DNA from 3 places in the Microbacterium sp. 2216-1 genome. Region 2 is predicted to be linked to each of the others. Evidence: predicted binding sites of a transcription regulator. Region 2 holds the regulator's gene; each other region holds the start of a gene.
The links. Region 2 encodes HrcA, which represses chaperone genes, less so after heat shock. Its sites were predicted from a motif close to TTNGCACTCGNNNNNNNCGAGTGCNAA; they were not measured.
Positions count from the first base shown of each region.

Region 1: the regulator HrcA is predicted to act here: its motif matches at 1,670-1,696, upstream of groL (chaperonin GroEL).
Region 3: the regulator HrcA is predicted to act here: its motif matches at 4,842-4,868, upstream of groES (co-chaperone GroES).

Region 1 is NZ_JBKFTM010000003.1:23,395-33,255, forward strand. It holds gene groL (chaperonin GroEL) at 17-1,633, opposite strand; gene ACLD0U_RS10130 (LytR C-terminal domain-containing protein) at 1,761-2,354, opposite strand; gene ACLD0U_RS10135 (DUF3263 domain-containing protein) at 2,416-2,673, opposite strand; gene ACLD0U_RS10140 (DUF2332 family protein) at 2,683-3,675, opposite strand; gene msrB (peptide-methionine (R)-S-oxide reductase MsrB) at 3,760-4,161, shown strand; gene ACLD0U_RS10150 (nitroreductase family protein) at 4,158-4,790, shown strand; gene ACLD0U_RS10155 (DMT family transporter) at 4,800-5,735, opposite strand; gene ACLD0U_RS10160 (SOS response-associated peptidase family protein) at 5,797-6,423, shown strand; gene ACLD0U_RS10165 (M14 family zinc carboxypeptidase) at 6,482-7,624, shown strand; gene ACLD0U_RS10170 (hypothetical protein) at 8,346-8,981, opposite strand.
Region 2 is NZ_JBKFTM010000001.1:1,521,028-1,530,888, reverse strand. It holds gene ACLD0U_RS07135 (ABC transporter permease) at 1-729, opposite strand, end outside; gene lepA (translation elongation factor 4) at 994-2,862, shown strand; gene ACLD0U_RS07125 (DUF1990 family protein) at 2,907-3,557, shown strand; gene hemW (radical SAM family heme chaperone HemW) at 3,557-4,795, shown strand; gene ACLD0U_RS07115 (carboxylesterase/lipase family protein) at 4,832-6,250, opposite strand; gene hrcA (heat-inducible transcriptional repressor HrcA) at 6,350-7,393, shown strand; gene dnaJ (molecular chaperone DnaJ) at 7,452-8,558, shown strand; gene ACLD0U_RS07100 (16S rRNA (uracil(1498)-N(3))-methyltransferase) at 8,577-9,305, shown strand; gene ACLD0U_RS07095 (HIT domain-containing protein) at 9,348-9,695, shown strand; gene ACLD0U_RS07090 (PhoH family protein) at 9,763-9,861, shown strand, end outside.
Region 3 is NZ_JBKFTM010000001.1:462,550-472,410, forward strand. It holds gene tsaB (tRNA (adenosine(37)-N6)-threonylcarbamoyltransferase complex dimerization subunit type 1 TsaB) at 4-585, shown strand; gene rimI (ribosomal protein S18-alanine N-acetyltransferase) at 582-1,058, shown strand; gene tsaD (tRNA (adenosine(37)-N6)-threonylcarbamoyltransferase complex transferase subunit TsaD) at 1,055-2,125, shown strand; gene ACLD0U_RS02130 (DUF4190 domain-containing protein) at 2,122-2,550, shown strand; gene ACLD0U_RS02135 (hypothetical protein) at 2,554-3,624, shown strand; gene ACLD0U_RS02140 (THUMP-like domain-containing protein) at 3,633-4,811, opposite strand; gene groES (co-chaperone GroES) at 4,953-5,249, shown strand; gene ACLD0U_RS02150 (hypothetical protein) at 5,449-6,540, shown strand; gene ACLD0U_RS02155 (hypothetical protein) at 6,636-6,854, shown strand; gene ACLD0U_RS02160 (dynamin family protein) at 6,875-8,749, shown strand; gene ACLD0U_RS02165 (GTPase) at 8,746-9,861, shown strand, end outside.

The DNA of each region.
Region 1 (9,861 bases), on a different contig from region 2:
ATCAGATCAGATCAGATCAGAAGTCCATGCCACCGGTCGGGTCAGCCGGAGCGGCCGGAGCCTTCTCGGGCTTGTCAGCGACGACGACCTCGGTGGTGAGGAACAGACCGGCGATCGAGGCCGCGTTCTGCAGCGCCGAGCGGGTGACCTTCGCCGGGTCGATGATTCCCTGTGCGAACATGTCGCCGTACTCGCCGGTGGCCGCGTTCAGGCCCTGGCCCGCGGGGAGCTCCGAGACCTTGTGCGACACGACACCGGGCTCGAGGCCGGCGTTGATGGCGATCTGCTTCAGCGGTGCCTCGGTGGCGACGCGCACGATGTTCGCGCCCGTTGCCTCGTCACCGGTGAGCTGCAGGTTGTCGAGAACCTTGGCCGACTGCAGCAGCGCGACGCCACCGCCGGGGACGATGCCCTCTTCAACCGCAGCCTTGGCGTTGCGGACGGCGTCCTCGATGCGGTGCTTGCGCTCCTTGAGCTCGACCTCGGTGGCCGCGCCCGCCTTGATGACGGCGACGCCACCGGCGAGCTTGGCGAGGCGCTCCTGCAGCTTCTCGCGGTCGTAGTCGCTGTCGGTGTTCTCGATCTCGCGACGGATCTGGGTCACGCGACCCTCGATCACGGATGCCTCACCGGCACCCTCGACGATCGTGGTCTCGTCCTTGGTGACGATGACCTTGCGCGCGCGGCCGAGCAGGTCGAGCGTGGTGTTCTCGAGCTTGAGGCCGACCTCTTCGGTGATGACCTGACCACCGGTGAGGATCGCGATGTCCTGCAGCTGCGCCTTGCGACGGTCGCCGAAGCCGGGAGCCTTGACGGCGACCGACTTGAAGATGCCGCGGATCTTGTTCAGCACGAGCGTCGCGAGAGCCTCGCCCTCGACGTCCTCGGCGATGATGACGAGCTCCTTGCCGTCCTGGATCACCTTGTCGACGACCGGCAGCAGGTCCTTGATGTTGCCGATCTTCTGGTTGGCGATGAGGATGTAGGGGTCCTCGAAGACCGCTTCCTGACGCTCGGGGTCCGTGACGAAGTAGGGGTTCAGGTAGCCCTTGTCGAAGCGCATGCCCTCGGTGAGCTCGAGCTCGGTGCCGAAGGTCTGCGACTCCTCGACGGTGACCACACCCTCCTTGCCGACCTTGTCGATCGCCTCGGCGATCAGCGCGCCGATCTCGTTGTCGGCGGCGGAGATCGACGCGGTGGCGGCGATCTGCTCCTTCGACTCGATCTCCTTGGCGCTGCTCAGCAGGTCTTCGGTGATGGCCGCGACGGCCTTCTCGATGCCGCGCTTGAGCGAGATGGGGTCCGCGCCGGCTGCGACGTTGCGCAGGCCCTCGCGCACCAGTGCCTGGGCGAGAACGGTTGCGGTGGTGGTTCCGTCACCGGCGACGTCGTCGGTCTTCTTGGCGACCTCCTTGACGAGCTCCGCACCGATCTTCTCGTACGGGTCGTCGAGCTCGATCTCCTTGGCGATCGACACACCGTCGTTCGTGATCGTGGGGGCGCCCCACTTCTTCTCGAGCACGACGTTGCGACCACGCGGGCCGAGGGTCACCTTGACGGCGTCGGCCAGGGTGTTCAGGCCGCGCTCGAGGCCGCGGCGGGCCTCCTCATCGAAAGCGATGATCTTTGCCATGAGTCTTTCGTCCCTCCCGGACGTAGGCGATGGGTGTTAGCACTCAGAGTACGCGAGTGCTAACACCCAGTTTGGCACTCGACCCATGAGAGTGCAAGCCGCGTGGTGCCGGTGCGTCCGGCACGGATCATTCGGCGGGAGAGTCTTCGGATTCGTCGGTCGACGGGGCCCCGCCGCTCACGCGGTCCGTTCCCAACACGACCGTCAGCTGTGGGTGTTCGCTGTCGTTGAAGTCCGCGTAGAAGTCGCTCTGCTGCACGGCAGCACCGCCGATCACCTCGGCCACGCCGAGCGCGGCCGCCTCGTCGGCGTCGTCGACGTAGAACACCGTCGTGGTCTCGAACTCTTCGCTGGCCCTGTCGCTGCCGAACACGTCGCCCTGCGACCAACCCTGCGCCAGCAGCGCCTCCTCGGCCTCGGCGACGAGCCCATCCTGCGAGGTCGCGTTGAGGATCAGCACACGGTACGACGTGTCGATCTCAGCTGGCGACCCTTCCTCGCTCTGCGACGCGGAAGGCGAGGAATCCCCCGGCCCGAACGAGATGCGATCCATCATGACGAGGGCTGCGAAGATACCGGCGACGATGAGCACGAGAGCGACGGCCGCTGACCAGAGCAGCACGACCAGCGCATTCATACCGGGCTGCTCGGCGCGGTGGGCGCCGACGCGCCCCGAGCCGCGGGGGATGTCGTCGAAACGATCGTGGGGCTGCTGTGACACCCCTTGATGCTAGCGGGCGGTTGCCGTGAATCCCCAGCGAGCGCCGGGCTCGACGTCGGTGTCAGCCGACGAAGCCCCGCATCCGAGACGAGCGCTGCGCGCCGCGGGCGTCCCGTAGCCGACGGAGCCGCCGCACCAGCAGCGGGTCGAACTGCAGCGCCTGCTCGGTCTCGATGAGCCGGCCGAGCAGTTGGTAATAGCGTGCGGGGCTCATCCCCAGCTGCGTACGGATCGTCTCCTCTTTCATGCCGCCGTGCCGCGGCCAGGCCGCTTCCAGCGTCAGGATCGCGCGGTCGCGATCAGAGAGGTCTCCGAGCATGGTTTCAGGCTACGTCGCATCCGTCCCGCCCTCGGCACGCCACTCCCACCAGCGCCCGAGTGGATCGGCATCGGCACACACCCGCCCGTCAAGGGCGACCGCGAACCCGCGGAAGTCCTCCACCCTGATCGGCGGTTCCCAACCGTCGTGCAGACCGGGCTGGTCGATCGTGATCCATCGGGCATCCATCCCGCCGATGCGATCGATCAGCGTCTCCCGCTCGGCGCGGGGAAGGTAGACCAGCATGCCCGGGGTGCTGATGACGAGCGTCGCGTCGGGCGGCGCGGCGGATGCCAGTTGCTCAAGCCGCTCGATCGCGTCGCCAGCCACGAGCAGCGGCGGGTCGGCTGCGACGATGTCGATGGCCGCCGCGATACGGGCAGCGCGCTCGTGCTCCCCCGGCCAGATCAGGGCATCCATCCACGCCCGGTCCTCGGGGTCGCGCACGTCGATCGGGGCGAGATCGATGCCCGCGCGCCAGACGATGCGTGGCATCCGCAGCGGCGGGAGCGGTCCGCGCACGACGCTGGTCAGTACGACCGATGACGGGCCGCCGTCGGGGTCGAGGCGCATGCGTTGCGCGCCGTCGCCATCCACGTACCGGTAGGAGTACCGATCGGGGTAGAGGCACAGCCCGGCCGCAGCACCCAGCTCGAGCAGGGCGATGGGGCCCTCGATCGCGCTGAGCGCGGGCAGCAGCGCGGCCAGACGCAAGGGCTCGTTCGCCTGCACCGTACGGCATTCGCATTCGGCGACCACGTCGTCGGCGTGCGCGAGCACGAACTCGCGCCAGGCCACGTAGCCCCCGAGGGGCGCGCCGAGCAGGCGGGTGACGGCGAACACCAGAGGTGGCTGCCGATGCTGCGGATCGATCCGGGTGAGAAGCCGCTGCATCTGCGCATCCGACGCGATCCCTGTTGCCCACTCGGCGTACATCTCGCTACGGCCCGGGGCCTCGGCCTGGGCGAATCGGTCAAAGCGTTCACGCACAGCATCCGTCACCCCTTCATTCTCACCGGGAGCGGGCCGCCAATGCGACACGTAGAACACGACCCCGCGCCGCCAGGAACGCGCGAGAATGGAGACATGTCGTACAGCGTGAACAAGACCGATGCCGAATGGCGGGCCGAGCTCGGCGAGGAGCAGTACGCGGTGCTGCGCAACGCCGCCACGGAACGCCCCTGGACGGGTGAGCTGCTCGATGAGAGTCGCAGCGGCCTGTACACCTGCGGTGCGTGCGATGCGGAGCTGTTCCGCAGCGGCACCAAGTTCGACTCAGGATGCGGGTGGCCGAGCTTCTACGAGTCGGTGCGTCCCGAGGCCGTCGAACTCATCGAGGACCGCACGCTGGGCATGGTGCGCACCGAGGTGCGCTGCGCTGCCTGCGGATCGCACCTCGGGCATGTGTTCCCGGACGGGTTCGGCACACCGACCGGCGACCGGTACTGCATGAACTCGGTCGCGCTGTCGTTCACGCCCGACGCATGAGCGCGCGCGAAGCGGCGCTGGCACGCACGTCCTGGTCGAAGGTCACCGAGGCGGCGCCCACGCGCGATGAGCTGGTTCCGCTGATCGAGGCCGCCGGCCGGGTCGCCGATCACTCGTCGTTGCGCCCGTGGCGGCTGATCGAGCTGCGCGGAGACGATCGTTTGACACTCGGAGCGGCGCTGGCCGAGGCAGCCGGCGACGACAAGCCGTCGACGAAACCGCTGCGCGCGTCGCTCTTGATCGCGATCGTCGCCTCATACCGCAAGACCGACAAGGTGCCTCGGTGGGAGCAAGAGGCCGTCGCCTCGGGCGTCGCACACACCCTCAGCCTGCTTCTCGATGAGGCCGGCTGGGGTGTGATCTGGCGCACGGGTGGGCTCACACGGGCCGAGGCCGTCGCGCGGGCGCACGGACTGCACGAGAACGAGGAGCTGCTGGGCTGGCTCTACGTCGGCGGGAAGCCGGAGGGCAAGAGCGCGGGACGGCGCAAGCCCGTCGACGTCGACACCGTGCTCACGCGGATGCCCGACGCTGGCCACGAAGGCGACGAGCAGCCGCCCACCCCGACGGACAAGAAGAAGTCGAAGAAGAAGACGAAGAAGCAAAAGAAGAAGTCGAAGAAGGACTGACCGAGTCGCTCAGCGCCGGCGGGGCAGCGCGACCACGACGGATGCCACCGCGACGACCACCATCGCGATGAGCTGCCACAGTGCGGGCGCGCCCGTGACCGGCCAGACGAGGTCGATCACGACCGATGCGACGAGCTGCCCGAGCACGCTGCCGAGTCCGAGCAGCAGCACGCCGGTGTGCGCCACGAGCCAGGCCCCGAGCAGGATGTAGACGAAGCCGAGCAGACCGCCGACGTACAACCAGGGTTCTGCGGGGAGCGCCGCGGGCATGCCCGTGACGGCGACACTGAGCCCCGCGGCGAGCGCCAGCACGACGGTTCCTGCGGTGAAGCTCATCAGCGTGGCCGTGATCGGCGACGCGGTCGCACGCGCGAGCCGCCCGTTCGCCCCCGCCTGCCAGGCAATGCCGGCCCCCGCGGCGAACGGCAGCAGCAGGAGCCACAGCGGGGCGCTGGCGAGCACATCGCCGCCCAGCGAAATGGCGACGGCGGCGAGCGCGAGTGCTCCTCCCAAGACCCGACCCGGCGTGACGGCGACAACACCGGACGGCCCAAAGCCGATGCGGTCGAGCACCAGACCGTGAATGGTCTGCCCGGCCACGACGCCGACGGTGAACAGTGACACACCAAGCACACCGGCGACAAGGCCCTGCGTCGAGACCGTGAGGGCGCCGCACGTGCCTCCGAGCAGCATCCAGAACGGGATGGTTCGTGAGCGGATGCCCTGCCACAGGCGTCGCACGCCCGCGCGGGCCGATGGGATCAGCGGCACGACGATCAGCAGGGCGGTGAGCCCGACCGCGAACGACACCAACCCGGCGACGATGCCATCGTCGAGCCGCACGCCGAGCACCCCGTTGATGCGCGCCTGCACAGCGGTCATGACGCCGATCGCCACGGCCCCGCCGAGGGCGATCCAGGCGGGCATGCGTCGGGTCTCGGTCATCCTGGCAACCTTATCCGAGCCGGACGACCGGGATGTCGGATGCCCGGTCTACGCTGAGGCCATGTGCGCGAGCTACGGGCTGGATCCGAGATTCGACGACAGCGAGTACCGGGCTGCGGTCGACGCGGCGGTGCTCGACGGGCTGCGTTCGTGGGCGGCGGGCAATGCAGATGAGGTGCTGCGCCCCACCGGCAAGAACCTGCGCAATCTGAACCCGATCCTCACCGGTCCCGACACAATGGAGCTGGCCTGGTGGGGATACCTGGTGAACGGCGCTCCGGCGAGCTTCGCGTCGATCAACAACCGCTCCGAGCGTCTCGCGGGTACCCGCGGTGCGCTCCCTGCGCGCGCGATCGTCCCTGTCTCGTACTGGCGCGAGATGGCCAAACCGTCACGCGTCTGGCAGCACTTCGCCACGGCTGGAGGGGATCTTCTGGGGCTGGCCGCGGTGACCCGCCCCGGCCGCACGGCCGACGGCACCGACTACACCTGCTACAGCATCATCACCCAACCCGCCGCGGCGCATTTGCAGCATGTCCACGATCGCATGCCGCTCCTGATCGCCCCGGGCTTCGCCGAGGAGTGGCTGCTGACGCCGCACCCGGGCGGCGAGATCGTCGAGGGCGCGGTCGCCGCTGCGATGACTGTCAGCGAGCGGATCGAGATCACTCCCGACCCTTGCCTGTGATGACAGGCTGCTGCCACACTGGCCCCATCCCCCGTCAATGACGACATAGGAGCAAGTGATGCAGGATCGACGCCCCCCGTTCTCTCTCACCCGACGCCAATTGCTGGCAGCCGCGCCGCTGGCGGCAGCACTCCCCCTGCTGGCCACCCAGCCGGCCATCGCCGCCGGATCATTCCCCGAGCCCGGCTCCTTCCCGCCCCGCGACGCCCTGATGACCTATGACGATGTCGTCCAGGCCCTCAGCAGCATCCAGAAGACATCGAAGGGTGCCGTGCAGGTGCACACGCTCTCCGGGCTCGGCATCTCGCCCGGGCTCAGCGAGGCCGGGCGCGAACTCTACGTCGCGACGGTCGGTACCGGACCGACTTCCGTGTGGTTGCAGGGACGCATCCACGGCAACGAACCGTACGGCCCCGACACACTGCTCGCCATCCTCAAGGCGGCGGGGTCCAGCGGCTCCCCGCTGTGGAAGGCCGTGCGAGAGAACCTCACTCTGCATGTGATCCCGATGTACAACCCCGACGGTTCGGAGCTGTACATTCGGCACACGGTGCTGCAGGACGGCAGCGAGCGGCGTATCGACCTCAACCGGGACTGGTCTCCGACCGGCTTCGCCGCCAAGGAATCGCTCGCCTGGTACACGTACTGGACTCAGGTCAAGCCCGACGTCGGCCTCGACATCCACCACCAGGGACTCAAGTACGACGACTCCGACGAACCGATCACGATGTCGCTCGGGATCTCGCTGGCGCCCAGCGGCCCCACGCTTCCCGGCATCCTCGGAGGAGAGTACGACATCTCGACGCGCCGACTGCAGGGGCATGTGTATGACGCGCTGCAGCAGTACGGCTACATCAATATCGACCGCTACAGCGTCGGGTCATACGAGATCGACATCAAGGGCGGTGTCGCTTCGGCCGTGATGCTGGGGCTGGACTACAACGGTCTCAACCCCACGGGCCACAGCCACCCGATGGTGTTCTTCGAGACCTACGGCGGCTCCATCGGGCAGAAGAGTCGAGGCAAGGCGATCAAACAGAACGTCCAGGGCGTCGAGGCGCTGCTCGCGGGCCTGGCGGACGGCAGCATCTGGAACACCGACCCGATGATCTGGCACAACATCCCGCACGTCGATTACACCGGGTACTTCACCGATTCCGGCGCGGTAGGCGGCTGGCCGACGCAACCGCCGGTGGTCTGACCCCCGCGGACTCGACTGCGAGCTCAACGGAACACCGAACAGAGCCCCGGAAACACCGAGAGTCCGCACGAACCGGCAGTGCCGGTTCGTGCGGACTCTTTTTCGTGGAGCCGACTACGGGACTCGAACCCGTAACCCCCGTCTCATTTCGACAGAGGGCGACTGACCACCGGGGAGGCAGGACTAGATCGTTCTACCGCGGAATCTCGCGACAACACGTCTCCCGTCAGATCGTCCGAGGTCGACTCAGATTGGCGGTGTTCTGCGAGTAATCATGACTGAAGCATGACTGCCGACTCAGTGGCACCGTCAGCACTCCCCGATGCCGCCGCGCTTTCGTGAGCGCGGGAGTGACATCCCGCAGCTGGGTTTTCGATCGTGTGTTTTCGAGGGATCACGGGGGGGCATTCTGGCGGTGACGGTGGGATTTGAACTCGCGTGGTAGCCGCACGGTGGTCGTGCAAGAACTCAGATCCTTGTGTTTACCTGGTCTTCTGGTTTCCAGAATGATCCGGAAATGGCGTCGGTTTCGCGAGGTGTTAGCACCGTGTTATCACGAACCGCCCTGCGCTACGAGGCGTGCACGCGCTCTGCGCCGCTTCTGAAGCACGCAGCCTCGACGGTGCCAGCGAGCGGCACCGATCGAGCTGCCGGCGACGCTCGACATCGCCGATGTGGAGCTCTCCCCTCGATATGGCGCGCTTGACCGCCGCTCGATGTTCTATGAGAAGAGTTCGCCGAGAGCATCAGCCGGATCGGGCGGTAATGGGAGTTCGAGGCTCTCGCGTATGCCCTCGGGGGTTGCACCAGTCTGCTGAATCTCAGCGATCGCGCACGCCCACTTGTACGAGTCGAGCTTGCCGGAATGTTCAGCCTCGTAGCGCATCCGCTGGATTACGCCCCCCAGCCCTATTGCCAAGACCAAGAAGAGCGCCATCAACATGTCAGAGACAGTCGGACTCTGCACGTGTACTGGGGAGGGTTGGCGCCGAAGCCCAACCACGTCTTCTACGCCCGCGCGAATCCGCGCGGGTAGCTTTTGAACGAGCACCGATACTCGATCAAGCGTCATGACTGCATCTAACCGATGCGCCAGGCGGTTCCGTTCTTGATTCACGAGCCGGATTGCGGTCACTAGCTCTGCCTCTAGCAACTCGAAAGCATCACAGACACTCAGCTTCGTTGAGAACGACGCGCGATCCAAGAAGGCCCCGGCACGCTCCCCGCGAAGTTCAATGATGGTGGCTAGCGCCTGCTCAACCAGGAGATGCCCCCTAAGGAAGGTCATTCCAGCCTCGGCATCCCGGTCAAACAGTAGGTCTCTGAACTCCTTCGTTCCTGCATACGTCGACGACATGGTTGGTAGTCAAGCACGTCGAGCGCAGATCCCACGAGAAGTGGAACGTCAGCGAGACCTTCACCGATTCCCGCCTCGAGATATTTCGAGCCTACAAGCGGGGAGAGAAGAGTCGACTCCCCGGCGGTACCCGGCGAAGAGGGCGAGGGGGTCTACCCCCATGCCCTCGTGAGTGCGCGCGGTTGTCGCTCCCCGGGTGCTGTGCTGGCGCGTGTGGGCTTCGCTTGGTCGCGTTGGTGGTTCGCTATGCTGTAGGCGTTTCCGGCCGTCCTGCGTGCGTGTGAGCGTTTCGCTCTGGGGGTGGGTTCGTGTGCTCGGCGGCGGCGTGCGCGGCGTGCTGGTGTTGCGCCTGCCGCTGTGCGCGGTGCGTGTGGTCAGTACCTCGGCGATCAGTGATCGATGTTGGTCGACTTCTTCCGTTCGCTGTTGAGCATGAGGTGGGGGTGCTGGTGTGTGTGCTCTGCTGCTCCTGCTGAGCGGCATACCCCCTCCCCCTGCACGCTGCCGCCTGTTGGTGTGGATGCAATCGGTGTGAGGTGGTGGCAGCACCGGCCAGCCGTAGCCTGTGAGTGTGGCGTGGGCTGGTCGGCGCTGCCGGGGCCGGGGTTAGCCGGCGTGCTCGATCATCTCCCGCTTGGTGTGCTCCAGGGTGAGCCCGTGCCCGGGGTGATGGGCGTCGAGGAACTCGTACCACTCGGCCTTGCTTGCGGTAGTTGCGGGCTTGCCGGCGGGTGGCTGGGTGGCTGCACTGACAGGCAGCTGTGCGAGGTGCAGGCCGCTCGTCGGGTTCTGTGCGGTCGCCTCGGGCTGGGTGCTCGTGGTCGCTGCCGGGGGGCGACGGCTCGGCCAGCGTCGGCGTCGGCACCGGCACGGCTTCCTC
Region 2 (9,861 bases):
GTGCTTGCGGATCGCCTGCTGCTTGGTCAGACCCTTCGCCCGCGCCGTGCGCACGTAGTCGGCCTTGATGTTGTCGAGCAGCAACGACCGCTGCAAGAAGTGCGTTCCCGCGTAGCTGATGATCACCAGCGCGATGGTCGGGAGGATGAGGTGCTGCAGCGTGTCGATCAATACGGGGAAGAACCCGGTGACGCCGGGGCTCGACGAACCGGTGACGTAGAACACGCGGGTGCCGACCCAGTTGTTGAAGTTGATCGCGAGGATCACGATCGCCAGGCCCGCCACGATGATGTTGATGTTCATCGTCACGATCGACACCGCCTGCCACACGCGGTCACCGAGCTTGTACTGGCGTGATGCGGTGTAGACACCGATCCAGATACCGAGCAGCGTCGCGATGATCGTGGCCCCGAGCACCAGCTCGGCGCTGACCCACATGCGGTACGCGACCTCGTCGTTCACCGAGCCGCCCGTGGGGCTCACACCCCAGTCCCAGCGGAAGAGGATTCCCGAGAACCAGGTCCACCACCGTTCGATCAGCGGTGTGGACTCGCTGAGATTGCGAGGCCCGAGCAGACCTTCCATCTGCTCTTCGGTCAGGGGAGGCCTTCGGCCTACGTAGTTGCTGCGGGGATCCAGGAACGACCACGCCAGGAAGTAGGTGACGTTGGTCGCGACCACGATCATCAGCAGCCAGCCGAGTGCCCGGCGCACGAGATACTTGATCAAGGTGTTGATTCTTTCTCTTCTACAGCCGTGCCCGGGATCTCCGACGCGCCGCTGAGTCGGGAACACATTCAAGCATCATCCCGCGCTCAGCGCACATCGAGATCACCGACGGCCGTGACGGAGTTCGTCTGCCCGAAACGGGGGGATTTTCGCCCGGGCAACTTCGCGAGACTATCATCGGTCGCGCCGCCGGGCCGACGACTGGGGGAACCGGGCCCCGGAACGTAGACTGATCTGAACCTGCTCTGAAGCATCAAGGACCACATGTCACCCCGCGCTCTCACTCCCTTGTCACCCGCCGCGACCCCGGCCACGCAGATCCGCAACTTCTGCATCATCGCCCACATCGATCACGGCAAGTCGACGCTCGCCGACCGCATGCTCCAGGTCACCGGATCGGTAGCCGATCGTGACATGCGTGCGCAGTACCTCGACCGCATGGACATCGAGCGCGAGCGCGGCATCACGATCAAGAGCCAGGCAGTGCGGATGCCGTGGTCGACCTCCCCATCCGACGGGGAGGGCCTTGAGACCTTCGCGTTGAACATGATCGACACCCCCGGGCACGTCGACTTCACCTATGAGGTGTCGCGTTCGCTTGCCGCATGCGAGGGCGCGATCCTGCTCGTCGATGCCGCACAGGGCATTGAGGCGCAGACGCTCGCGAACCTCTATCTCGCTCTTGAGAACGACCTGCACATCATCCCCGTGCTCAACAAGATCGACTTGCCCGCGGCCGACCCCGACAAGTTCGCCAAAGAGCTCGCCGACCTGATCGGTGGTCGCCCGGAGGACGTGCTGCGCGTCTCGGGCAAGACGGGCGTCGGCGTGGAAGAGCTGCTCGATCGCATCGTGCGCGATATCCCGGCCCCGGTCGGTGACCCGGATGCTCCGGCGCGCGCAATGATCTTCGACTCGGTGTACGACTCCTATCGCGGAGTGGTCACCTACGTGCGCATGGTCGACGGACAGCTCTCGCCGCGCGAGCGCGTGCAGATGATGTCGACCAAGGCGACGCACGAGCTGCTCGAGATCGGTGTGTCCAGCCCAGAGCCGATCCCGTCCAAGGGTTTGGGCGTCGGCGAGGTGGGATACCTCATCACGGGCGTGAAGGACGTACGCCAGTCGAAGGTCGGTGACACCGTCACGACCGTCCGGGGCCCGGCATCCGACCCTCTCCCCGGCTACACCGACCCGAAGCCGATGGTGTTCTCGGGCATCTATCCCATCGACGGCAGCGACTATGCCGAGCTGCGCGAGGCGCTCGACAAGCTCAAGCTGTCAGACGCGTCGCTGCAGTACGAGCCCGAGACCTCGGTGGCGCTCGGGTTCGGCTTCCGCTGTGGCTTCTTGGGACTGTTGCACCTCGAGATCATCACCGAGCGGCTCTCGCGCGAGTTCGGTCTCGACCTGATCACCACCGCACCGAGCGTGATCTACGAGGTCACCACCGACACCGGTGAGACCGTAACGGTGACCAACCCGAGCGAGTACCCTGACGGGCGCGTCGCCTCGGTCTCGGAGCCGATGGTCAAGACCGCGATCCTGCTGCCCAAGGACTACGTCGGCACGGTGATGGAGCTGTGCCAGTCGCGCCGTGGCGCCCTGCTGGGTATGGAGTACTTCTCTGAGGAGCGCGTCGAACTGCGCTATCGGATGCCGCTCGGTGAGATCGTGTTCGACTTCTTCGATCAGCTCAAGTCGAAGACACAGGGCTACGCGTCGCTCGACTACGAACCGGACGGCCGCCAGGAGGCCGACCTGGTCAAGGTCGACATTCTGCTGCAGGGCGACAAGGTCGATGCCTTCAGCTCCATCGTGCACCGCGACAAGGCCTACAGCTACGGCACGCTGATGGCGGAGCGGCTGCGCAAGCTCATTCCCCGACAGCAGTTCGAAGTGCCCATCCAGGCGGCGATCGGTGCGCGCATCATCGCCAGGGAGACCATCCGTGCAATCCGCAAGGACGTGCTCGCCAAGTGCTACGGCGGTGACATCAGCCGAAAGCGCAAGCTGCTCGAGAAGCAGAAGGAAGGCAAGAAGCGCATGAAGATGGTGGGCCGCGTCGAGGTGCCCCAGGAGGCGTTCATCGCCGCACTGTCGGGTGACGTCGAGGGCAAGGAAAAGAAGTAGGGGAGCGGGCGATCACCCAGGTTCGCCTGGGTAGTCTGGAAAACATGCGTCGCGGGACATTCCGAGAAGGCACGGTCGACTATGCCGCGGTCGGGGCCACCCATGCCCCAGACCTCATGCAGTATCCGCCGGAGCGCAGCACCCCCGCCGAGGAGTCCTGGCGGATCGGCAGCGGAGAAGAGCGATTCCGTTCGGCGGCCGAGTCGTTGTTGTCGTGGACGGCGCAGCGCGCCGCCGGACTGCAGATCTCAGACGTGCGCCCGGCTGCGGGTGGCGCGTACACGGGGATCAGCTTCGACGCCGAGGGTGCGCCGATCGCGCCGAACCGCAACCAGCACGAGCAGCGGTTCGACGCCGAGGGCACACCGTTCGCCGCACCCGGCATGACGTTGAAGCTGCACGGACGCGTCAAGGGTATGCGCGCTGACGCCGAGTTGCGGGTGATCTCCGTCACCGAGGAGCGGCGCCGCGTCGGGTTCGTGCTCGGAACCGTCGGCGGTTCGGTCGTCAGTGGCGAGGAATCGTTCGACCTGGACTGGCGTGAGGACACCGACGAGGTGTGGTTCACCGTGCGCGCATTCGACGCGCCCACGGCGGCGCTGTACCGCCTTCCCGGAATGGTGCGCCGGCGTCGTCGCGAGTTGTTCGCGCGGTATCTGCGGGCGATCTCGCCCCTGTACGCGACGCCGATCTGATGCCGGGGGCTCTGCCGCTGGGGGATCCCGCACCCGCTGACGGACGCCTGCCCGCCGATCTGGAGATCGACGCGACGGCCCCGTTCTCGGCCTATCTGCACGTGCCGTTCTGCCGAGTGCGCTGTGGCTACTGCGACTTCAACACCTACACCGCGACCGAACTGCGCGGTGCCAGGCAGGACGAGTACGCCGAGACGTTGATGCGCGAGATCGACCTCGCCCGCGACGTCCTGGACGCAGCCGGTGGGATTCGCCCGCTCGACACGGTGTTCTTCGGTGGCGGAACCCCCACCCTGCTGCCGCCTGGCGATCTGGCGCGCATGCTGGAGCACGCTGTGGACGCCTTCGGCATCCGGAACGGCGCCGAGGTGACGGTCGAGGCGAATCCGGACACCGTGTCGCCGGAGGTCGTGCGGACGCTGGTGGATGCCGGCGTGAACCGCCTGTCGATCGGGATGCAGTCCGCGGTGCCGCACGTGCTGGCGGCTCTGGACCGCACGCATCGTCCCGAGAACGTCGAGACGGCGGTGCACGCGGCGCGCGAGGCGGGTCTCGATGTCAGTGTCGACCTCATCTACGGAGCACCGGGGGAGTCCCTCGCCGATTGGGAGGCCTCGCTCGACGCGGCCCTGTCGCTCGAACCCGACCACATCTCGGCGTACGCCCTGATCATCGAGGACGGCACCAAGCTCGCCCGGCAGATCCGCCGCGGCGAGGTGCCCGCGCCCGATGACGACCTGCAGGCCGATATGTACGAGCTCGCCGACAGCCGTCTCGCCGCGGCGGGTTTCGACTGGTACGAGGTCAGCAACTGGGCGCGTGGCTCCGAGCAGGGGAGCGTCTCGTCGCATGCCTCGCGGCACAACCTGGCCTACTGGCGGGGCTCGGACTGGTGGGGTTTCGGGCCTGGAGCGCATAGTCACGTCGCCGGACTTCGCTGGTGGAATGTCAAGCACCCGGCGGCGTATGCGCAGCGCCTGCACGCGGGGGAGTCACCTGCGGCGGGACGTGAACGGCCTGATCACGAGGCGCAGACGCTCGAACGTGTGCTGCTGCAGAGCAGGCTCGCCGAGGGTCTGCCGATCTCTGAGATCGCCGAGAGCCACCGCTCCCGGGTCGCCGAGCTGATCTCGGACGGACTGGTCGATGCCGCCGCCGCCGTGCGCGACCGCCGCGTGCGGCTCACGTTGCGCGGGCGGCTGCTGGCGGATGCTGTCGTGCGCGCTCTGACGGAGTGACTCCGCGCTAGGACGAGTGCCGGGCGTGTGCCCTGCTCAGTCGGGGAGCAGGTCCAGGCCGGTGGTACGTCGCTGCGGAACCGTCGCGCTCTGTGCGTCCAGCACCCGGGTGCTGCGCTCTGCGCCGAAGGGGGCCCACCCGGGGTCGCCGGTCGTGATGAACGCGATCCACGCGTCGCGCATCTCGTCGGCGAGGTGCTGAGGGGCATCCGACCCTGCCATGCGCCGGGCTTCTGCCGAGGCGAGTTGGTCGAATACGAAACCCAGCTCGAGCGCGTGCGCGGCGCGCAGATCGCGCACCGGACTGCGCCAGGCGAACTCGTACACGTAGGTGGGCGCCGGGCGGGATGCGGCCGCGCGGGTCAGCGGGGCCCGCAGCAGCAGGTCGGTGGCGACCTGACCGTAGATCTCGCCGGTGGACGCCCCGGGGAATGCTGCTCGGTAGGCGGCGATCGCGCGGCGGGGAATGCGCAGGGCGAGCCGGGCGAGCAACAGATGCCAGGATGTGAGCCTGCTGAGCTGCTCGGGGGTGAACCACAGGCGGTACTCGTCGGTGTTGCTGCCGATCAGCAGCGGAACGTCGGACTCACCCAGCACGTCATGTGGAGACCGCGGCAGGGTCTCGGCGTCGATCGCGAACTGGAAACCCGGGGCTCCGCCGAGCGGCGAGGAACCGGCTGCGTGGGTGCGTCGAGCCTCGAGGAGCTGGTCTGGCGTGACGGCGGCGAACGCCTCGCGCTCCGCGGGGATGCCCAGCAGCTTCGCCAACTGCGCGGTCACGCGTCCGGCCTTCTTCCGCGGCTGGGCCCGCAACGGACCCGACTGGATGATTCCTCGTGCGATCATCGGCCGCGACGTGTCGAGCGCGAGCAGACCCGCCACGAGGGCCCCGCCCGCCGACTCGCCCATCACGGTGATCTGAGTGGGGTCGCCCCCGAACGCGGCGACCTCTCGATGCACCCATGCCAGGGCGGCGGCCGCATCGAGCAGACCGAGGTTCGCCGGGGCATCGGACAGCACCGAGAATCCCTCAGAGCCGAGGCGGTAGTTGACCGAGACGAAGACGATCCCGGCGCGGGCGAACACGGCGCCGTCGTAGAGCGGGATGGCCGCGGTGCCGCGTTCGAGCGCACCGCCGTGCAACCACAGCACCACTGGGGCCAGCTCTGCCTGTGCCGGAGCCCAGACGTTTGCGGTGAGCACATCGTCGCCGTCGATGATCACCGACCCGAGCAACTCGCCGATCGGACCGGCGTAGGGAACCTGCGGCGACGTGGGCCCGAACGCGGTGGCCTCGCGTACGTCGTCCCACGGGGCGGGCGGTTGCGGTTCCCGGAACCGGTTCTCGCCAAAGGGCGGTGCGGCGTAGGGGATACCAAGGAATCGGTGCACTCCGTCGGCGACGGAGCCGCGGACGGCGCCGTCCGTGAGGGTGGCGATGGGGGCGTCGCTCATGAGCGTCATCCTAGGGGCAGAGCCACCGCGTTCGGCAGGTGCTCGGCTGGGCGGGGTAGGATTGGCACTCGGTAGGTTCGAGTGCCAGTGGGAGGGGCGATGGTCACAGAAAGAGGACTCGAAGTCCTCCGCGCGATTGTGCAGGACTACGTCGAGACCCACGAGCCGGTCGGTAGCAAGTCGATCGTCGAGCGGCACGCTTTCGGCGTGTCGGCGGCGACCATCCGCAACGACATGGCGCTGCTCGAGGACGAAGACCTGATTGTCGCGCCGCACACCTCCTCGGGTCGAGTGCCGACCGATAAGGGGTACCGCGTCTTCGTCAACCACCTGGCGCAGTTGCGTCCCCTCTCGGCGGGACAACGCAGCGCCATCGAGTCCTTCCTCGGCGCTCCCGGTGATCTCGACGACATGATGGCCCGCACGGTGCGCGTGCTCACGCGCCTCACCGGCCAGGTGGCACTCGCGCAGTACCCGTCCTTCGCGCGGGCGAGCATCACGCACGTCGAGTTGGTCGCCCTCGCACCGAACCGGCTTCTGGTGGTGCTCGTCACCGATGCCGGCGGAGTGTCGCAGCGCATCGCGCAGGTACCGATCGACCTCGATGAGAACGATGTGGGGCTCCTGCGGGCGCAGCTGCTCGCCCTCATCGCCGGTCGTGCGGTCAGCGAGGCCACTGAGCGGGTTCGCTCGCTCGGCGAGCCCGCCCCGGCCGAACACCCCCGTCGGCTGCATCCTGCGCTCAGCGCGCTGGCGGCCGTGATCTCGGAAGAACTGGCCGAGTTCCGGCAGGAACGACTGGTGATGGCGGGGGCAGCGACCCTCGCCCGGCGCGAGCAGGACTTCCGCGGTAGCATCCACCCTCTGCTCGAGGCGATCGAAGAGCAGGTGACCCTGTTGCGGTTGATGAGCGAGATGGTCACCGACGAGCACGGCCTGGCGACCAGCATCGGTACCGAGAACGCGCCCTTCGGGCTCGGCGAGGCATCGATCGTCGCGAGCAACTATGACGCGCCGGGCGGCACCGCGCGCGTCGGCGTGATGGGCCCTACCCGCATGGACTATTCGAGCAATCTCGCGGCGGCGCGGGCGGTCGCCCGCTACCTGTCGCGGTTGCTCGAAGACGACGAGGCCGCCCGTTGACGCCGGCGGTCGTACAGAACACACAGACAGACGCACACGCACGCGCAGAAAGGTGATCGTGGCGGACCACTATGAGGTTCTCGGGGTGTCGAAGGACGCTTCGCAGGATGAGATCAAGAAGGCTTACCGCAAGCTGGCGCGCCAGCTGCATCCGGATGTGAACCCGGGAGATGAGGCCGCCGAGCGGTTCAAGCTCGTCACGCACGCGTACGACGTGCTCAGTGACGAGGACTCCCGGCGACGCTACGACATGGGCGGAGACGCGAACGGCGGCTTCGGAGGGTTCGGCGGTTTCGGCGACATCTTCGAGACGTTCTTCGGTGGTGCCGGCGGTGGGCGCGGGGCACGACCCCGCTCGCGTCGCGAGCGCGGGCAGGACGCCCTGGTGCGGGTCGACCTCGACCTGGGCGACGTCGTCTTCGGAGTGCACCGCGATATCGAGGTCGACACGGCCGTGCTGTGCGAGACCTGCGAGGGTGCGTGCTGCCAGCCGGGGACATCGCCGGTCACGTGTGACGTGTGCGGCGGTACCGGTCATGTTCAGCGTCAGGTGCGCAGCCTGCTCGGCAACGTCGTCACCACTCAGCCGTGCGGCAGCTGCGAGGGCTTCGGCACGACCATTCCCTACCCCTGCGGCTCGTGCGCCGGCCAGGGACGGGTGCGTTCGCGCCGCACGGTCGCGCTCGACATCCCGGCCGGTGTCGAGACCGGCCTGCGCCTGCAGCTGCCCGGATCGGGTGAGGTCGGCCGCGCGGGTGGTCCGAACGGCGATCTGTACGTCGAGATCTCGGTCGCCCCGCACCCGGTCTTCAGTCGGGAGGGCGACGACCTGCTCGCCACGCTTGAGGTCTCGGTGACGGATGCCATCCTCGGCACCACCACGACGATCGACAGTCTCGATGGCACCGTCGATCTCGAAGTGCGCGCCGGGGTGCAGTCCGGTGACGTGCTCACGATCAGCGGGCGCGGCATCACACCCCTGCGCGGAACCCAGCGCGGTGACCTGCGCGTCGGCGTGCAGGTGGTCACCCCGACCCGGCTCGACAGCGCGCAGCGACGCCTCATCGAGGAGTTCGCCAAGAAGACGAAGGCGCCGGCTCCCAAGCTCGCACAGTTCCAGCAGGGGCTGTTCTCGAAGCTGCGCGACCGCTTCCGCTCGCACTGATCTCAGAAACGGACCGACATGGCGCTGCACTTCATCGTCCCCTCGTGCTCCGAGGCCGGTGAGGGTGATCTGATCACCCTCACCGGTGCCGAGGCGAAGCACGCCTCGGCCGTGCGCCGCGTGCGGGTGGGAGAGCACATCACGATCGGTGACGGCACGGGCGTTTGGCTGGAGGGTTCCGTCGAGGATGTCTCGGCCGCCGAGGTCACCGTGCGGATCGCGTCGCGCATCACCAGTGAGCGACCCGCATCGCGGATCACCCTCGCTCAGGCGCTGGCCAAGGGCGATCGCGACGAACTCGCCGTGCAGACGGCATGCGAGCTCGGCGTCGACGAGATCGTGCCGTGGCAGGCGGCGCGCAGCGTCTCGCGTTGGGAAGGGGCGAAGATCGCCAAGGGGCGGGAGCGCTGGGCGACGATCGTGCGCGAGGCCGCCAAGCAGGCGCATCGCGCCTGGGTCCCCGAGGTCGCCGAGCTGAGCAGCACCGCGCAGCTGGTTGCGCGCGCCGCTGAACATCGGATGCTGGTGCTCGACCCCACAGCGGACGTCCCGCTCACCGGCATCCGCGATGACGGTCGCGACATCATGCTCGTGGTCGGGCCGGAGGGTGGCATCAGCGCCGAGGAACTCGCGCGGTTCACGGATGCCGGCGCCGAGCGCGTGCGCCTGGGCGACACGGTGCTGCGCACCTCGACGGCAGGACCGGCGGCGATCGCTGTGCTCTCGGGGGTGCTCGGTCGCTGGTGAGCCGGTGTCCGTCGCCCGGGCCCCCAAACTAGACTGACTGATATGAGTGAACCCTCGATCTTCACGCGCATCCTGAACGGGGAGATCCCCGGTGAGTTCGTCGCCCGCACGGAACGGGTGTTCGCGATCCGCGACATCAACCCGCAGGCGCCGTTGCACGTGCTGGTCATTCCGGTGACCGAGCAGTACCGCGACGTCACCGAGCTCGCCGCCGGTGACCCCGGACTGCTCGCAGAGATGGTGGCCCTGGCCAAGCAGATCGCGGCGGAGCACGCGGGCGGCGAGTATCGACTGATCTTCAACAACGGCGCCACGGCCGGACAGACCGTTTTCCACGTCCACGCGCATGTGCTCGGCAACATCGAGGAGGGCAAGCTCGTTGGCTTCTGACGAACCGACACCCCAGTTCCCCGCTCAGCCCGAGCACACCGATCGCGTCTTCGTCGACGGTGTGGCGATGGTGCAGTTGCTCGGCCCGCAGGACCGTCTATTGCGGATGCTCGAGAAGCAGCATCCTCGGGTGCAGGTGATGGTGCGCGGCAATGAGATCGTGCTC
Region 3 (9,861 bases), 1.1 Mb from region 2:
GGAGTGATCCTCGCCGTCGATACTTCTCTCGGCACGGCCGTCGCCGTGATCGATGCTGACGGGCGCACGCTCGCCGCGTCGGCCACCACCGACCCGCTCGGGCACGCCGAGGTGATCGGCGACCTGATGGCCGAGGTCACCCGCCCCGGCATCACGCATGTCGTCGCCGGCATGGGGCCAGGACCCTTCACGGGGCTGCGCATCGGCATTGCCGCGGCCCGCGCCTTCGCGCTCGGCCGCGGCATCGAGGTGATTCCCGTGCCCAGCCACTTCGCCATCGCACAGGCCGCGCTTGACGACGGCGCGACCGGTCCGATCACCGTGATCACCGATGCGCGGCGACGCGAGATCGCGGTGAGCGTTTTCGACGGGGTGGATGCTGATGGCATCCCGCGCCTGGTCGAACCCGCCCATCTGCGAAAGCGCGACGGTGAACAGGTGACCGAGGTGCTGTCGGCATCCGCTCTTGCCACGGTCGGTGCCCGCGCTCTCGCTGCGGGCCGCCTGCTCGCCGACGCCGAACCGCTTTACCTGCGCTCACCCGACGTGGTGCAGCCGGGCGCACCGAAGCGGGTGGGCGCATGACTCTGCGCCTCGCCACACTCGCTGATCTCGACGCCGTCATGGCGCTGGAGCGCCGCAACTTTCCCACCGACGCGTGGAGCGAACAGACCATGGGCACCGAGATCGCCAGTGCTCACAACCACTACCTCGTCGACGAGCAGGACGGCCGCATCGTCGGCTACGGCGGGCTGCGCGCCCTGCCGGGTGGGACAGATGCCGACATTCAGACCATCGCGCTCGACGCTGAGGTGCGCGGGCAGGGCCGGGGGCGGATGCTGCTGCGCGCCCTGCTGGACGAGGCCGTCGAGCGCGGCGCGAAAGAGGTGTTCCTGGAGGTGCGGGCCGACAACCCTGTCGCAATGGGCCTGTACCTGTCGGAGGGCTTCGCCGAACTGGGGCGCCGCCCGCGCTACTACCAGCCCGACGACGTGGATGCCGTCGTGATGCGGCTCGATCTGCGCCGGTGGGCGAGGGTTGAGGAGGCCACCGCATGACCACTGAGCCCCTGGTGCTGGGCATCGAGACCAGCTGTGATGAGACCGGCATCGGTATCGTTCGCGGACGCCGCCTGCTGTCGAACACGATCGCGTCGAGCATGGACGAGCATGCCCGATATGGCGGTGTGGTGCCCGAGGTCGCTGCGCGCGCCCACCTGGAGGCACTGCAACCGTCGATCGACCGCGCGCTCGCCGAGGCCCAGGTGCGTCTGGAAGACCTCGATGCCGTGGCCGTGACCAGTGGGCCCGGACTGGCCGGTGCGCTCATGGTCGGCGTCGGCGCCGCGAAGGGACTGGCCGTCTCGCTCGACAAGCCGCTGTACGCCGTGAATCACCTGGTGGGGCACATCGCGGCGGACATCCTGCACGATGGTGCCGATGAGTCGGCGCCGCTGGAGTATCCGACGATCGCGCTGCTCGTCTCGGGCGGGCACACCTCGCTGCTGCACGTGCGCGACCTCACCACCGACGTCGAGCTGCTCGGCGAGACCGTCGATGACGCCGCGGGCGAGGCTTTCGACAAGGTTGCCCGCCTGCTCGGACTGCCATACCCGGGCGGACCCCACATCGACCGGGTCGCTGCCGACGGCGACCCCAAGGCGATCCGCTTTCCGCGCGGCCTGTCGAAGGCATCTGACATGGCGAAGCACCGCTACGACTTCTCGTTCTCGGGTCTGAAGACCGCCGTGGCGCGCTGGGTGGAGCGAGCCGAGGCGAACGGCGACGACGTGCCGCTCGCCGACGTCGCCGCGAGCTTCCGCGAGGCGGTCGTCGACGTGCTCGTCACCAAGGCGCTCGCCGCGTGCGAGGACCGCGGGGTGCCCCGGCTGCTGCTCGGCGGCGGCGTGATCGCGAACCGGCGTCTACGCGATGTGGCACTCGAACGCGCGGCGGCGGCCGGCGTGGCCGTGCGCATCCCACCGCTGTCGCTGTGCACCGACAACGGCGCCATGATCGCGGGGCTGGCAGCCGAGCTGATCTCCAGCGGTCGCCGCCCGTCGACTCTGGCGTTCGGCGCCGACTCGACTCTGCCGGTGACCGAGATCCAGGTGAGTCCGGCATGACCGAGCCGCGCATCGAGGGGCCGACACCCGAGGTCGTCAGACCCGAGGGGGCGGCCTCGTTGCCCGGTGCGTCGAAGGGGTACGGCGAACTGCCGACCGGGCCGGTGCCCACCGATGCGACCCGATTCACGGCGCCCGAGGCCGACGAGTTCACGCCGCGTGAATGGACTCCGGAACCCGCCGATGACGGACGGTTGGCGCCCTGGGCGCTGTTCGCCGCGATCGTCGCGCTGGCGACGTCGATGTTCGTCGGCTGGGGGATTCCGGTGGCGATCGTTGCCGTGATCGCGTCGATCATGTCGCTGCGCAGCCCGGTCGAGACCCGCGGCGTGGCGGTCTGGGCGCTCGTGCTGGGGTGCTGCGCGACGCTGTTCAGCGCAGGGTGGCTGATCTGGGCCACGATGCAGTTCGAGATGATGGGGTGAGCAATGCCGCACAGCGCACGACGACGTGAGCTGGAACGCCGGGCCTACGCTCCCGGCGGTGGACTGACGGATGCTGAAGCTCACGAACTGCAGGTGCTGAGCCGGCGGGAACCCGTGCCCCAGCAAGAGCCCGTGGTCGAGCAAGAGCCGGTGGCTGAGCAAGCACCGGTGTCGGAGAGCGCGGCGCCCGAGGACACGGCTCCAGAGCCCGTTGTGCAGGGTCAGCACACTCTTTTCGATGAGTCTGCAGCATCCGAGTCTGTGGCATCCGACGACCCGGCGTCCGAAGACCCGGCGTCCGGCGCAACGCGCCGGCGCTGGCTGGCGCCCCTGGCGATCCTGGCCGCGCTGGTGCTCGGGTTCGGCGGAGGCTGGCTCGTATTCGGGCGGGGCGACCCCGTGCCGATGACCGACGCTCAGCGCGAGAGTTGGGCGCAGCTGCGGGGCAGCGGCGACTATGACGATGGATCGATACAGCTGTTGGGCGCGGAGCTCGGCGCCGATGCCTGGTACGCCACGCGTCAGGAGGAGACGCTCGAGTGCCTGGTGCTCACCGTCGGTGAGCGCACGGTTCCCACCTGCGAGCCGGTGAGCGCGGAGGGCTCCGACACGGGACTGGGCCTGCACGCCGTGACTACGGTCAAGAGGGACGGCGAGCATCTCAACCTGTGGGCGTCGCTGGGGCGCGATGTGCGCGGCGAATTGACCGTGCTCATGCAGTACCAGAGTGCAACGTGGGACTGGCGCTCGGTGTATTCCGAGACCGAGCTGCCGATCGCCGAGTTCCTCGATGCGGCGGGCTACGACGGTCAGGTGCTCCAGGTCATGGGCTACGACGGCGACACGCCCATCTGGCTGCATCAGTCCGACCGCGCCTGCATTCTTGTCGCGACAGCGGACGAGCTGATCGCCGAGGCCTGCGGGCAACCGACCGCGACCGAGCCACTGGGCCTGGTCATGCCCCATGCGACCTACAGTGTGCTGATGACCGACCCCCGCGGGCCCGTGCTGACGGTCATCCGCGATGCAGCCGAGGCGACGATCGACGACACCACCGGCGACATCATCGACTGATCAGCCGCTCACACCCGGTCGGCGAGGATCGCCACGCGACCTGCTCCCGTGCGGGTGAGGATCAGCGTCGCCGCCTGCGAGCCCTTCAGAGACAGCTTCTTGCGGAAGACCGCCGGGTCGACGTCCATGCCGCGCTTCTTGATCTCCAGACGCCCGATATCGTTCGCGCGCAGCACCGCGTTGATCGCCTTCACGTGGGCGGGCATCGTCTCGCGCACCCGGAACGACTGCACGAACGGGCTCGTCAGTGCGGCATCGCCGGTGAGGTACGCGATCTTCTCGTCGAGCATGCCGGCCTGCAGCATCCGCCCGGCCTCGCCGATCAGGCGGGCGCGGATCACCGCGCCGTCGGGCTCGTGCACGAACGCGCCCAGCTCGCGCAGGGGTGCGTCGTCGGCATCCGCGGGGGCGGTGAGTTCGTGCGTCTCACCGTCGCGCACGATGAGCGCGGAACGTCGGATGCCCTCGCGCGCCAGCGCGCCGCTCCACAGCACCAGCTCGACGACGCTGCCGTCGGCGCTGACCCACTGCGCCTCGACATCGTCGGGGATGAGATCGCGATCCAGTCCCGGCCCGAGCTTGATGCCGGTCGGGTGGGCGCGGGCGACCTCGAGGCACCACGCCAAGGACGGCGACCAATCGGATGCTGCTGTGCGCCGCGTCTCGGCATGACCGGCCGTACGGCGGGCGGGGTCGAGCCACACAGCGCCATCGTTGGGGACGGCGTCCTCGGCCAGCCCCTGCCGCACCGTCGCCCCGAAGGGGGCCAGATTGTAGGAGGCGATCGCCGCGGTGACCTCATCGGCATCCACGGCCGTTATGGCGAGCCCGGCCGCCGCGAACGCCAGACTGTCGCCGCCGATGCCGCAGCCCAGATCGGTCACGCGCGTGATGCCGGCCCGGCGCATGCGCACGGCGTGCAGTGTTGCGACGTTCAGGCGGGTGGCCTGTTCGAGCCCGGCGCGGGTGAACAGCATCCGTCCGGCGAACTCGCCGAACTTCGCTCGCGCGCGCACGCGCAGGTGCGCTTGCCCGACCACGGCCGAGACCAGGTCGGGGGAGTGGCCCTCGGCGCGCAGTCGCGAGACGGCGCTCGCCACCTCGGCCGATGACTCCAACGGCCCGACCGCCTCGAGCAGGTCGAGCCCTTCGCGGGTGAGCAACGCGGTCAGCTCAGACATCTCCACAGGTCAAGCCTATTGCGCACCATCATTGGGTTGGCACTCGCATTGCATGAGTGCCAGCCATCGGCATACACTGGAGTTAGCACCCTCGGCATGAGAGTGCTAACAGTCTTCTGATCTCAGTCACGAAAGAAGAGGTACACCGTGTCGGTTTCCATCAAGCCGCTCGAGGACCGCATCGTCATCCAGCAGGTCGAGGCAGAGCAGACCACCGCAAGCGGTCTGGTCATCCCCGACACTGCGAAGGAGAAGCCCCAGGAGGGCCAGGTCGTGGCAGTGGGCCCCGGCCGCATCGACGACAACGGCAACCGCGTTCCGCTGGACGTCGCCGTCGGCGACCGCGTGCTCTACAGCAAGTACGGCGGCACCGAGGTCAAGTTCGGCGCTGACGAGTACCTCGTGCTCTCGGCCCGCGACGTGCTGGCGGTCGTCGTCCGCTGACGAACCCCGCTCTCAGAAAGACCCGGATGCTTCGGCATCCGGGTCTTTCTGCGTTTCCCCTACCGTCCCCCATGACACCCCCATCGAACCCCCGGGGGGTCCCGACAATGCTCGGGATGGCCCCCGATGCCGCATCGACGCAGACGCCGCACACTCTAATCAAGCGCCAACTGGCACTCACGATGAAGGGGAATCAATCATGGCTGCTGATGACAACATCAACGTCCTCGGAGCTCAGTGGAATCTGGGCCTGGACGTGTCCGACTCGGGGAACGACAACTCGATGACCGACAACTCGGACCACTCCGACAACTCGGATCACTCGGACAACTCCGACAACTCGGACTGGATGTCACACAATGACACCGACGTCAAGGACTCGTTCAACGACAACTCCGACAACTCCGACAACTCGGACTGGATGTCGCACAATGACACCGATGTCAGGGACTCGTTCAACAACGACGAATCCACCAACGACTCCTACAACGACAACTCCGTGCACGACTCGGGCAACCAGACGCTCAACGACCACTCGGTCAACGCCGGCATCCGCCAGTACGACACGGGTATCAACGAGCTCAACATCGGCCTCTCTGGTGGCGGCGGTGGCGGATGGTCGAAGATGATGGGCGGTGGCGGTGCTGACGTCGACGTCGACATCGATGCCCGTTCCACGGTCAACGACCAGTCGGTCAATCAGAACATCTCGACCTCGTCGGGTAGCGGTGGCGCAGCCATCGCGGTCGGCGGAGACGCGGACGGCGGCTGGGGAGGCCCCGCGCTCTCGGGTGCGGCCGGTGGTGACAGCGGCAACGGCGGTGCTGGCGGAGACGGCGGTGACGGCATCGGCGGACTCGGCAGCGGCACCGGTGGCTCGGGCGGCGACGGCGGGGCGACCGGTGATGCCGGCGGCGCTGGATCGCTGGGCCTCGGCGGTGGCGGCGGAGACGCCACGACCGGTCACACCGGAGCGATGGGCGGAGACGCGACCGGCGGCAACGTCGGACAGTACTTCGGCCAGAGCAGCGTCATCTCGTCGGGCGACAACTCGGTGGCGGCCGGTGACGATGTCACCATCAACAACATCGACACCGACATCTCGGTGGGGGACATCTCAATCGGGAACACGTGGAACACCGACTCGTTCAACGACGACTTCTCGGACAACTGGTCGGTGAACGACTCGTTCAACGATCACTCGATGAACGCCGAGTTGGACGTAGAGGTAGAGAACTCGAACATCGGCAGCCCGTTCGGCGACGCCAACGAGCTCGACATCGACCTCTGAGCCGCGCAACTCGCACGACCGGCCCGGCTGTCCACTCTGGTGGACGGCCGGGCACACCACTACACTCCTGAAACACCCGATCCGGAGCGAGAGCGATGTCTTACGAACACGACGACCGAGGGGCAGAAGGCCTGCCGGGCCCCGTCTGGGGAGACGGCGCCCTGTTCGACCCGCTCTCCACCGACTCGTTCAGTCAGGAGCTGGCAGGCATCGACGAATCCGTCTGGGGAAATGCCGATTTGCTCTGGGAAGACGACGCCGTGGGAATCGTCGACCCGGGCGGTGACGCACCCGACGCCGATCCGCTCGCCTGACGGGCGCAAGAGGGGGACACGTGCCGGAGCAGCGCAGATCCACAGACAACAAGATCGTCGACGTCATCCACGAGGTCGGCGATCTCGCCGCGTCGGCGGGACGCGACGACCTCGCCACTCGGCTCGCGAACACACGCGCCCGCTTGGCGGACCCAGCCGTGCGCGTGATCGTCGTGGGTGAGTTCAAACAGGGCAAGAGCAAGCTCATCAACGCACTCGTCAATGCCCCGGCCTGCCCCGTTGACGACGACGTCGCGACCAGCGTGCCGACCACGGTCGGGTACGCCGACCAGCCGTCGGCATGGGTGCTCGAACGCGACGACGACCAGAGCGAACCGCAGCGGCGGCAGATATCGCTCGAATCGCTCGCCGAGTACGTCTCGGAGCGCGGCAATCCCGACAATGAACGCGGAGTGCTCGCGGCAGAGGTACTGCTGCCGCGCGAGATCCTGCGCGGCGGACTGACGCTCGTCGACTCGCCGGGGGTCGGCGGGCTGGAGTCGTCGAACTCGTTGGCCACGCTCGCTGCGCTCTCGTCCGCGCATGCCGTACTGCTGGTCTCGGACGCCTCGCAGGAGTACACCGAACCCGAGGTACAGTTCCTGCAACACGCCATGCGGATCTCGCCGAACGTGGCCGCCGTGCTCGCCAAGACCGACCTGTACCCCGAGTGGCGGCGCATCGAACGAATAGACCGCGAGCACCTGACCGGCCACGACGACGTGCCGATCTTCTCGGTCTCCAGCGACCTGCGCCTGCTCGCGGCCGAGTTGCAGGACCGCACGCTCAACGAGGAGTCCGGCTTTCCAGCCCTCGTCACGCATCTGCGGCGAGAGGTTCTGGGCCGTGCCGAGGTGATCCATGAGCGCAGCGCTGTACATGAACTCGCTTCGGTCGTCGACCAGTTGGAGATGTCGCTGAAGGCCGAACTGAACGCCCTGGTGAACCCAGAAGACACCCCACGCATGATCGCCGAGCTCGAGAACGCGAAGGCGAAGGCCGACGAGTTCCGCGGCCGCTCGGCCCGATGGCAGGTCACCCTCACCGACGGCATCGCCGACCTCGTCGCCGATATGGAACACGATGTGCGCGATCGGCTGCGCAAGGTGCAGCGCGAGGCCGAGAAGGCGATCGACGACGGCGATCCGGGGCCGGTCTGGGACCAGATCAGGGAGTGGTTGGACCAGCGGGTGACCGCGGCGGTGTCGGAGACGTTCGTCTGGACCGATGAGCGTTCGCGATGGCTGGCCGAAGAGGTCGCCGACCTGTTCAGCCAGGACCAATCCGAGATCCCGATCCACGATGTCTCCGACATCCAGGGCGTGCTGGACCCGGTCGATGACATCGCCGGTCTGGACCCCGGACAGCTCAGCGCGACCGAGAAGATGTACATCGGCGTGCGCGGGTCGTATGGCGGTGTGCTGATGGTGGGCCTGGCGACCGGACTGATCGGTATGGCGCTGATCAACCCGCTGTCGCTGCTGGCCGGTGTGCTCGTCGGCCGCCGTGCCTACCGCGAGGACATGAGCAATCGGCTCAGTCGCCGCCAGCAGGAGGCGAAGGTGATCGTACGCAAGTACATCGACGAGGTGACATTCCAAGTCGGCAAACAGCTCAAGGACCGGTTGCGCCTGGTGCAACGGGGAACACGCGATCACTTCGGCGCTCTCGCCGAGGAACTGCACAGTTCGCTGGCCGAGGCGCTCCAACGGGCCAAGCAGGCAGCATCCGGATTCACCACCACCCGTGACCAACGGGTCGTCGCACTGCGCTCGCGCCTGGCGGAGCTCGAGAGCGTGCGCAAGGCCATCCCGGCGCTGCCACCCGTACCGGAACCCGCCGTGCGGGCCGGTGCGCAACCCGCCGGCGCGATCGGTGCGAAGGCGGCACGATGATCGCAACGGCCGCCGAGCCGGTGACGGACGACGTGATCGCCGACACCGAAGAGCTGTTGCGCACCAGTCGCATCGTCTACCAGGGTGACCGCGAGGCGACCGCGTTGATCGACCAGCTCGAGGTGCGGCTGCACGAACCGTTGCGGCTGGCGCTGGCCGGGATCGTCAAGGCAGGCAAATCCACGTTGCTGAACGCCCTGCTGGGCGAGCGGATTGCCGCGACCGACACCGCTGAGTGCACGCGGATCGTCACCTGGTACCGCTATTCATCGACCCCCGTCATCACGGTGCACCTCCGGGATGGGCGTACCGAGCGGATGCCCATCCGGCGTGACCAGGGCCTGCTCGTGTTCGACCTCGGTGGCCGCACCGCCGAGGATATCGACTGGATCGACGTCGGGTGGCCGCTGGACGGGCTGGAGTCGCTGATCCTCATCGACACTCCCGGCATCGCCTCGCTGTCGGGCGACACCTCGGCGCGGACGGCCCGCTTTCTGACCCCCGAGGACTCGCCCTCAGCGGCCGACGCGGTCGTCTATCTCATGCGGCATCTGCATGGTTCGGACGTGCGGTTCCTCGAGGCGTTCCGTGACACCGCCGCCGGCGCCGCGCAGAGCGTGTGCGCGGTGGCCGTGCTCTCGCGCACCGATGAGATCGGCTCGGGCCGCATCGACTCGCTGCTGTCGGCACGCCGCGTCGCCGCGCGCTACGAGCGCGACGGAGCCCTGTCGGCACTCGCCCTCGGCGTCGTCCCTGTCGCGGGGCTGCTGGCCGAGGGGGCGCGCACCCTGCGTGAGAGTGAGTTCATCGCCCTCCGCACACTCGCCGGGCTCGAACGCGACGAACGTGAGCGGCTGCTCGTCTCGGCCGACCGCTTCACCCGCCCCAGCGAGGCGACCGGACTCAGCGTCACGGTGCGTGAAGAGCTGCTCGCGCGCTTCGGCATCTTCGGGGTGCGCTTGGCGACCGCGATCATCCGCGGCGGTGTCACGACCTCGTCAGAGCTGTCGGATGCCCTCGTGCAGCAGAGCGGGCTGATCGAACTGCAGCAGTTCGTGTATACGCAGTTCCAGCCCCGTTCTGAGACGTTGAAGGCGCGCGGTGTCGTCCTG